2 regions of the Pseudomonas palmensis genome follow, and region 1 is predicted to be linked to the other one. Evidence: predicted binding sites of a transcription regulator. Region 1 holds the regulator's gene; the other holds the start of a gene.
What was found. The regulator sigma-54, encoded in region 1, starts transcription at its own class of promoters, with help from an activator protein. The targets are predictions, from matches to a motif close to ANTGGCATNNANNTTGCTNT.
Positions count from the first base shown of each region.

Region 2: the regulator sigma-54 is predicted to act here: its motif matches at 1,876-1,895, upstream of ACPRTJ_RS02215 (flagellar basal body rod protein FlgF).

Region 1 covers NZ_CP187958.1:1,083,454-1,087,590, forward strand. The annotation lists gene lptA (lipopolysaccharide transport periplasmic protein LptA) at 1-146, shown strand, start outside; gene lptB (LPS export ABC transporter ATP-binding protein) at 147-872, shown strand; gene ACPRTJ_RS05080 (RNA polymerase factor sigma-54) at 1,061-2,554, shown strand; gene hpf (ribosome hibernation-promoting factor, HPF/YfiA family) at 2,637-2,945, shown strand; gene ptsN (PTS IIA-like nitrogen regulatory protein PtsN) at 2,958-3,422, shown strand; gene rapZ (RNase adapter RapZ) at 3,425-4,137, shown strand, end outside.
Region 2 covers NZ_CP187958.1:497,405-501,541, reverse strand. The annotation lists gene flgD (flagellar hook assembly protein FlgD) at 1-105, shown strand, start outside; gene flgE (flagellar hook protein FlgE) at 137-1,498, shown strand; gene ACPRTJ_RS02220 (hypothetical protein) at 1,571-1,762, shown strand; gene ACPRTJ_RS02215 (flagellar basal body rod protein FlgF) at 1,955-2,695, shown strand; gene flgG (flagellar basal-body rod protein FlgG) at 2,741-3,526, shown strand; gene flgH (flagellar basal body L-ring protein FlgH) at 3,580-4,137, shown strand, end outside.

The DNA of each region.
Region 1 (4,137 bases):
TCATTAATGAAGGCAACACCACCGAAGGCGAGAAAATCGTCTACGACACGGTGAAGCAGATCGCTACCGCTGGTCGCGGTGGCAAAGTCACCGAGTCGCGTCCGCGCATCGACATGGTGATCCAGCCGAAGAAGAAGGCCGAGTAGATGGCAACCCTCAAAGCCCAGCACCTGGCCAAGGCCTACAAAAGCCGGCAAGTCGTGCGTGATGTCAGCCTGTCCATCGACAGCGGCCAGATCGTCGGCCTGCTCGGCCCCAACGGCGCCGGCAAGACCACCTGCTTCTACATGATCGTCGGCCTGGTACAGGCCGACCAGGGCCGCGTGCTGATCGACGACCTGGACGTCAGCCACCAGCCCATGCATGGTCGCGCACGTGCCGGCATCGGCTACCTGCCGCAGGAAGCCTCGATCTTTCGCAAGCTGTCGGTGGCCGACAACATCATGGCGATCCTCGAGACCCGCAAGGAGCTCGACCGCGATGGTCGCCGCAAGGAGCTTGAAAGCCTGCTGCAGGAATTTCACATCAGCCACATCCGCGACAACCTGGGCATGAGCCTGTCCGGTGGTGAGCGGCGCAGGGTGGAGATTGCCCGGGCACTGGCCACCGCGCCCAAGTTCATCCTGCTCGACGAACCTTTCGCCGGTGTCGACCCGATCTCCGTGGGCGACATCAAGCAGATCATCCACCACCTCAAGGCCAAGGGCATCGGCGTGCTGATCACCGACCACAACGTCCGTGAAACCCTGGATATCTGCGAGACCGCCTACATCGTCAACGATGGCCAGTTGATCGCCGAAGGCGATGCACAGACCATCCTGGCCAACGACCTGGTGAAAGAGGTGTACCTCGGCCACGAGTTCCGCCTGTAAGCTGCGGCACATGGCTGAACATGGCGCTGCCTGGGCGCTGGCAAATGGCTCCACCCGGGGTTAATTGTTCCAGCGCTCTAGGCAAACGCTTTGATTTCAGGCATATAATTTGCTTAAAGTTGGCGCCTCTCGCGCCCTTGTAGTAGATGGCGCCTGTGCGCCGGCGAATAAGGTGTTAAGCCCCAGCCATGAAACCATCGCTCGTCCTAAGAATGGGCCAGCAACTGACGATGACTCCTCAGTTGCAACAGGCTATCCGACTGCTCCAGCTCTCCACCCTGGACCTGCAACAGGAAATCCAGGAGGCGCTGGAGTCCAACCCGATGCTCGAACGCCAGGAAGAAGGCGAGGATTTCGACAACAGCGACCCGATGGCCGACAACGCCGAGACCAAGCCGGTTGCCGAACCTCAGGAGAGCAGCTTCCAGGAGTCCGCCCCCACGGTGGACAACCTCGAAGAAGGCGAATGGAACGAGCGCATCCCCAACGAACTGCCGGTCGACACGGCCTGGGAAGACATCTACCAGACCAGCGCCAGCAGCCTGCCCAGCAATGACGATGACGAGTGGGACTTCACCACCCGCACCTCTGCCGGCGAGAGCCTGCAGAGCCACCTGCTGTGGCAGCTCAACCTGGCACCGATGTCCGACACCGACCGGCTGATTGCCGTGACGCTGATCGACTGCATCAACAACCAGGGCTATCTCGAGGAAACCCTCGAAGAGGTGTGCGAGTCGTTCGACCCGGAACTGGACATCGAACTCGACGAAGTCGAGGCCGTGCTGCACCGTATCCAGCAGTTCGAGCCCGCCGGCATCGGTGCCCGCAACCTCAGCGAATGCCTGCTGCTGCAACTGCGCCAGCTGCCGCCGCGTACGCAGTGGATGGCCGAGGCGCAGCGCCTGGTCAGCGACTACATCGACCTGCTCGGCAGCCGCGACTACAGCCAGCTGATGCGTCGCATGAAGCTCAAGGAAGACGAACTGCGCCAGGTCATCGAACTGGTACAGAGCCTCAACCCGCGCCCCGGCTCGCAGATCGAGTCCAGCGAAGCCGAATACGTGGTGCCCGATGTCATCGTGCGCAAGGATTCCGACCGCTGGCTGGTCGAGCTGAACCAGGAAGCCGTGCCGCGCCTGCGGGTCAACCCGCAATACGCCGGCTTCGTGCGTCGCGCCGACACCAGCGCCGACAACACCTTCATGCGCAACCAGTTGCAGGAGGCGCGCTGGTTCATCAAGAGCCTGCAGAGCCGCAACGAGACGCTGATGAAGGTGGCCACGCAGATCGTCGAGCACCAGCGCGGCTTTCTCGACCACGGCGACGAGGCGATGAAACCGCTGGTACTGCACGATATCGCCGAGGCGGTGGGCATGCACGAGTCGACCATTTCGCGGGTGACCACGCAGAAATACATGCACACCCCGCGCGGCATCTACGAACTGAAATACTTTTTCTCGAGCCACGTGAGCACCTCCGAGGGCGGCGAATGCTCGTCCACGGCGATCCGCGCGATCATCAAGAAACTGGTCGCGGCTGAAAATCAGAAAAAGCCATTGAGTGACAGCAAGATCGCTGGTTTACTGGAGGCACAAGGCATCCAGGTAGCCCGTCGCACCGTCGCCAAGTACCGCGAGTCCCTTGGCATTGCACCGTCGAGCGAACGCAAGCGATTGATGTGACATCCCCTGAGATGTGCCACCGCAATTCAGTGGCAGGCGCAACACCTGCCTCTTATGCACCGGCAACAAAAGGAGAAGCTGTATGCAAGTCAATATCAGTGGACAGCATGTAGAAGTCACTCCGCCACTGCGCGAGTATGTCGAGCAGAAGCTGAAACGACTGGAGGGTCACTTCGACAAGATCACCAACGTGACGGTGATCATGAAGGTCGAAAAGCTTCAGCAGAAAATTGAGGCTACCTTGCAGATCCCGGGCGGCGAAGTGGTTGCCAACGCCGAACATCAAGACATGTATGCAGCGATCGACGCCCTTACCGACAAGCTCGACCGCCAACTGAAAAAACACAAGGAAAAACAGCAAAGCCTCCTGCAAGGTGCAGCGGCCCGCTGATCCCCCCCACCCATGATCCGACTAGAAGATATCCTGACCCCCGGCCGTTCCCTCGTGAACGTGCCGGGCGGCAGTAAAAAGCGTGCGCTCGAACAGATTGCCAATCTGATCGGCAAGGAAGTACCCGAGCTGGACACCCAAACCGTGTTCGAGAGCCTGATCGCCCGTGAAAAACTGGGTTCGACCGGCTTCGGCAATGGTATCGCCATCCCGCACTGCCGCTTGAAAGGTTGTGAAAAACCGGTAAGCGCCCTGCTGCACCTGGACGCTCCCATCGACTTCGACGCCATCGATGGCGCTCCCGTCGACCTGCTGTTTCTGCTGCTGGTCCCGGAAGCCGCCACCGATGCGCACCTTGAGCTGCTGCGCCAGATCGCCAGCATGCTCGACCGCAAGGACGTGCGCGACAAACTGCGCGCGGCCACCGATAGCCAATCCCTGTACCAGGTCGTACTGGACGTGCAAAACGGGCACTGAACATGCGCTTGATCATCGTCAGCGGTCGCTCCGGCTCCGGCAAGAGCACCGCGCTCGCGGTACTTGAGGACAACGGCTACTACTGCATCGACAACCTGCCTGCCGGGCTGTTGCCGCAACTGGCCGAAAACGCACTGATCAATACCGAGCTGCTGCAGCCGCTGGTGGCCGTTTCCATCGACGCGCGCAACCTGCCCAGCCACCTGAGCCGCTTCCCCGAGCTGCTGGAGGATGCCCGCAGCAAGCACATCCATTGCGATGTGGTGTACCTGGACGCCGACGAGGAAACCCTGCTCAAGCGCTTCTCGGAGACGCGCCGGCGCCACCCGCTGACCAACACGCAACGCTCCCTGGCCGAAGCCATCCGGGTAGAGAGCGACCTACTGGGGCCGATCGCCGACCTGGCCGACCTCAAGATCGACACCACCAACCTCAACCTGTACCAGCTGCGCGACTCGATCAAGCTGCGCCTGCTCAACCAGCCCGAGCCGGGCACGGCGTTTCTGGTGGAGTCGTTCGGCTTCAAGCGTGGCATGCCGGTCGACGCCGATCTGGTGTTCGATGTGCGCTGCCTGCCCAACCCCTATTGGAAGCCCGAGCTGCGGGATCATTCGGGGTTGGAGCAACCGGTCATCGACTACCTGGCCGCGCAACCGGACGTCGAGGAGATGTTCCAGGACATTTCGTCGTACCTGCTCAAGTGGCTGCCACGGTT
Region 2 (4,137 bases), 590 kb from region 1:
ACCGTCAGCAGCGTCACCATCAGTCAGACCGGCGGCGAGCTGATGCTCAACCTCGCTGGCCTGGGCAGCGTTGCGCTGTCCAAAGTCCAAACTATCGGTATATAGAGCCGGCTAACGCGGCACAAGGAGTGGAAAGATGTCTTTCAATATCGGCCTTAGCGGTCTCTATGCAGCCAACAAGCAACTGGCTGTCACCGGCAACAACATCGCCAACGTTTCGACCACCGGCTTCAAGGCCTCGCGCGCCGAGTTCGCCGATGTGTACTCGGCCAGCAAACTGGGCGTGGGCAGCAAGACCGTCGGCAACGGGGTGCGTCTGGCTGCAGTCTCCCAGCAGTTCGGTCAGGGTGACATCAACAACACCGGCAACGTACTGGACATGGGTATCCAGGGCCAGGGCTACTTCGTCCTGAGCGACAACGGCTCGCTGAGCTACACCCGTTCCGGTGCGTTCCAGACCAACAAGGACAACTACGTGGTGACCTCGGACGGTATCCGTCTGCAAGGTTACGCGGCCGACGTCAACGGCAAGATCATCAAGGGCGTGCTGACCGACCTGAAGATCGACACCTCCGCGCTGGCGCCAAAGACCACCACGCTGATCGATCAGGGCATCAACCTGAACTCCTCGGCGCCGTCGATCCCGCTGCAGGTACTGGATGACAGCACGCCGCCGGTGCTGGTGGACAACAAGACGTTCGACCCTTCGGACGAGAGCACCTACACCAAATCGTTCCCGACCAAGATCTACGACAGTCAGGGCAACGAGCACACGATGGAGCAGTTCTATCGCAAGACCGGCGACAACCAGTGGACCACCTACACGCTGGTCGATGGTCGCAACCCGTTCGACCCTGCCAGCACCAAGCCACTGTCCGGCACCATCAGCTTCAATCCTGATGGCAGTGTCAAGGCCATGACTGCCGACAATACCGGTCACCCGGCGGGCTCCGAATTCACCGTGGTCAACAACAACTTCACCATGAAAGGCTGGGTGCCGGCGTCCTACGACAAGGCCACCGACAAGTGGGCATCCAACGGTTCGGCCGGCAATGCCGACGGCATCCGTATGAACATGACCAGCACCACGTCGTACAACACCGACACTGCCCGCATGTCCCAGGCGCAGGACGGCTATGCCACCGGCATCCTGTCCAGCCTGAGCATCGACTCCACCGGTGTGATGTTCGCCAGCTTCAGCAACCAGCAGTCCCGCGCCATCGGCCAGGTCGCGATTGCCAGCTTCGCCAACGAGCAGGGCCTGGAGCAGCTGGGTGGTACCCGCTGGAAAGAGACCTACGCCTCGGGCATCCCGGGCATCGACACGCCGAAGACCGGTACCCTGGGTTCGATCGAGTCCAACGCACTGGAAGCGTCCAACGTCAACCTGACCATGGAGCTGGTCGAGCTGATCAAGGCGCAGAGCAACTTCCAGGCGAACTCCAAGACCATCTCTACCGAAAGCACCATCATGCAGACCATCATCCAGATGACCTGATGATCGCCTGATGGAATGAGCATGGACGAACCCCTTTCTCGGAAGGGGTTCGTTGTTTCGGAGGCAGTAGAAATGAAGTGCGCACTCGCAATCGTGGGCTTCGCCTTGCTGGTGGTGGCTGTGCAGGTCGGCGCCGACATGGCCGCCTGGTATCGCTGGGAAAGCCAGGCCGATGGCCGGCTCGTCTGTTCGCAGGTTTCGCCGGGCGAGGGCTGGCGTCGGTTTGCCGGGCCTTTCAACAATGGCGCTTGCCGTGACAACTGAGGTTTGCCGCTAGCGGCAAGCTGGCGCCGTATTTTCGACGGTGCATCGCACGCGCAGGCGCTGGCCTGTGCTCCAGCCCCCGCATTGACGGGGCTTTACCCCTGTTTTGCAGAGTTGGTTTGAAACTTGCTTGAGTGACCGGCAAAGCAGCGGTGAACGGCAAGTGTTCGCCAGCGCAGCGGAGGATGATCTGTGGACAAGATGCTTTACGTGGCCATGACCGGTGCCAGCCAGAACGCACTGGCGCAACGGGCGCATGCCAACAACCTGGCGAACATTTCCACCAGCGGCTTTCAGCGCGACCTGGAGCAGGCGCGCTCGATGCCGGTGTTTGGTGACAGCTTTCCGGCGCGTGCCTATGCCATGACCGAACGTCCTGCCACCGATTTCAGCCCCGGTGCCATGCAGGAGACCGGCCGCGACCTGGACATCGCCATTGGTGGCGACGGCTTCATCGCCGTGCAGGCCCCGGATGGCAGCGAAGCCTACGTGCGTACCGCCAGCCTCAACATCGATGCCCTGGGCGTGCTGCGCGCGGGCAACGGCATGCCGGTGATGGGCAATGGTGGCCCGATTGCCGTGCCGCCTGAGCAGAAGGTCGAGATCGGCCAGGACGGCACCATCAGCATTCGCGCCATGGGTGAAGGCCCGCGGGTGATGGCCGAGGTCGATCGCATCAAGCTGGTCAACCCCGACGTCAAGACCCTCAACAAGGGCCTGGACGGCATGATCCACACCAAGAGCGGCCAGCCTGCCGATGCCGATGCCAACGTGCAGGTGGTGTCCGGTTTCCTGGAAGCCAGCAACGTCAACGCTGTCGAGGAAATGACCTCGGTGCTGGCGCTGTCCCGTCAATTCGAACTGCACGTCAAGATGATGACCACGGCCAAGGAAGGCGACGAAGCCATGGCTCGGGTTTTGCAAATCGGCTAATTACACAGACGTAGCGCCGTAAAACAGGCGCACGAGGAGAACAGCATGCTTCCGGCTCTTTGGGTCAGTAAAACCGGTTTGTCCGCCCAGGACACCAACCTGACCACCATTTCCAACAACCTGGCCAACGTCTCGACCACCGGCTTCAAGCGTGATCGTGCCGAGTTCCAGGACCTGCTCTACCAGATCAAGCGCCAGCCAGGTGCCCAGTCGACCCAGGACAGCGAGCTGCCATCGGGTCTGCAGGTGGGTACTGGTGTGCGCATCGTCGGCACCCAGAAAAACTTCAGCACCGGCAGCCTGCAAACCACCGAGAACCCGCTGGACATGGCCATCAACGGTCGCGGCTTCTTCCAGGTACTGCAGCCAGACGGCACCGTTTCGTACAGCCGTGACGGTACCTTCCACCTGAACTCCGATGGCCAGGTGGTCACCGCCAACGGTTTCGCCCTGGAGCCTGCCGTGGTCGTGCCGCCAGACGCGCAGACCTTCACCGTGGGCCAGGACGGCACCGTATCGATCACCACCGCCGGCAACCCGGCCGCGCAGATCATCGGCAACATCCAGACCGCCGACTTCATCAACCCGGCCGGCCTGCAGGCCATGGGCAACAACCTGTTCCTGGAAACCGCCGCCAGCGGTGCGCCACAGATCGGCACGCCGGGCCTGAACGGCTTCGGTACCACCCTGCAGCAGACCCTGGAAAACTCCAACGTCAGCACCGTGGAAGAGCTGGTCAACATGATCACCACCCAACGTGCCTACGAGATGAACTCCAAGGTGATTTCCACCGCCGACCAGATGCTCTCGTTCGTTACCCAGAACCTGTAAGTGAAGCCCCAGGGGCGCTGATGCGGCGCCTGTTACACCGTGAGGTCAGAGTCATGAGCCGTTTGTTGTCCGTATTCGCCCTGGGTGGGGTGGTGTTGCTGGCCGGTTGCGTCGCGCCGACGCCAAAGCCCAACGACCCGTACTACGCGCCTGTGTTGCCGCGTACACCCCTGCCTGCAGCGGCCAACAACGGCTCCATCTACCAGGCCGGTTTCGAGCAGAACCTGTACAGCGACCGCAAGGCGTTCCGGGTGGGCGACATCATCACCATCACGCTCAACGAGCGTACCCAGGCGAGCAAGAACGCCAACTCGCAGATCGCCAAGAACAGCAAGGCTGAGCTTGGCCTGACCTCGCTGTTCGGTGCCGGGGTCAACACCAACAATCCGTTTGGCGACGGTGACCTGAGCCTCAGCGCCGGCTACAGCGGCGACCGCGCCACCAAGGGCGACAGCAAGGCGGCCCAGGGCAATACCCTGACCGGTTCGATCACCGTCACCGTGGCCGACGTGCTGCCCAACGGCATCATCGCGGTACGCGGCGAGAAGTGGATGACCCTCAACACCGGCGACGAGCTGGTGCGTATTGCCGGCATGGTACGCGCCGACGAC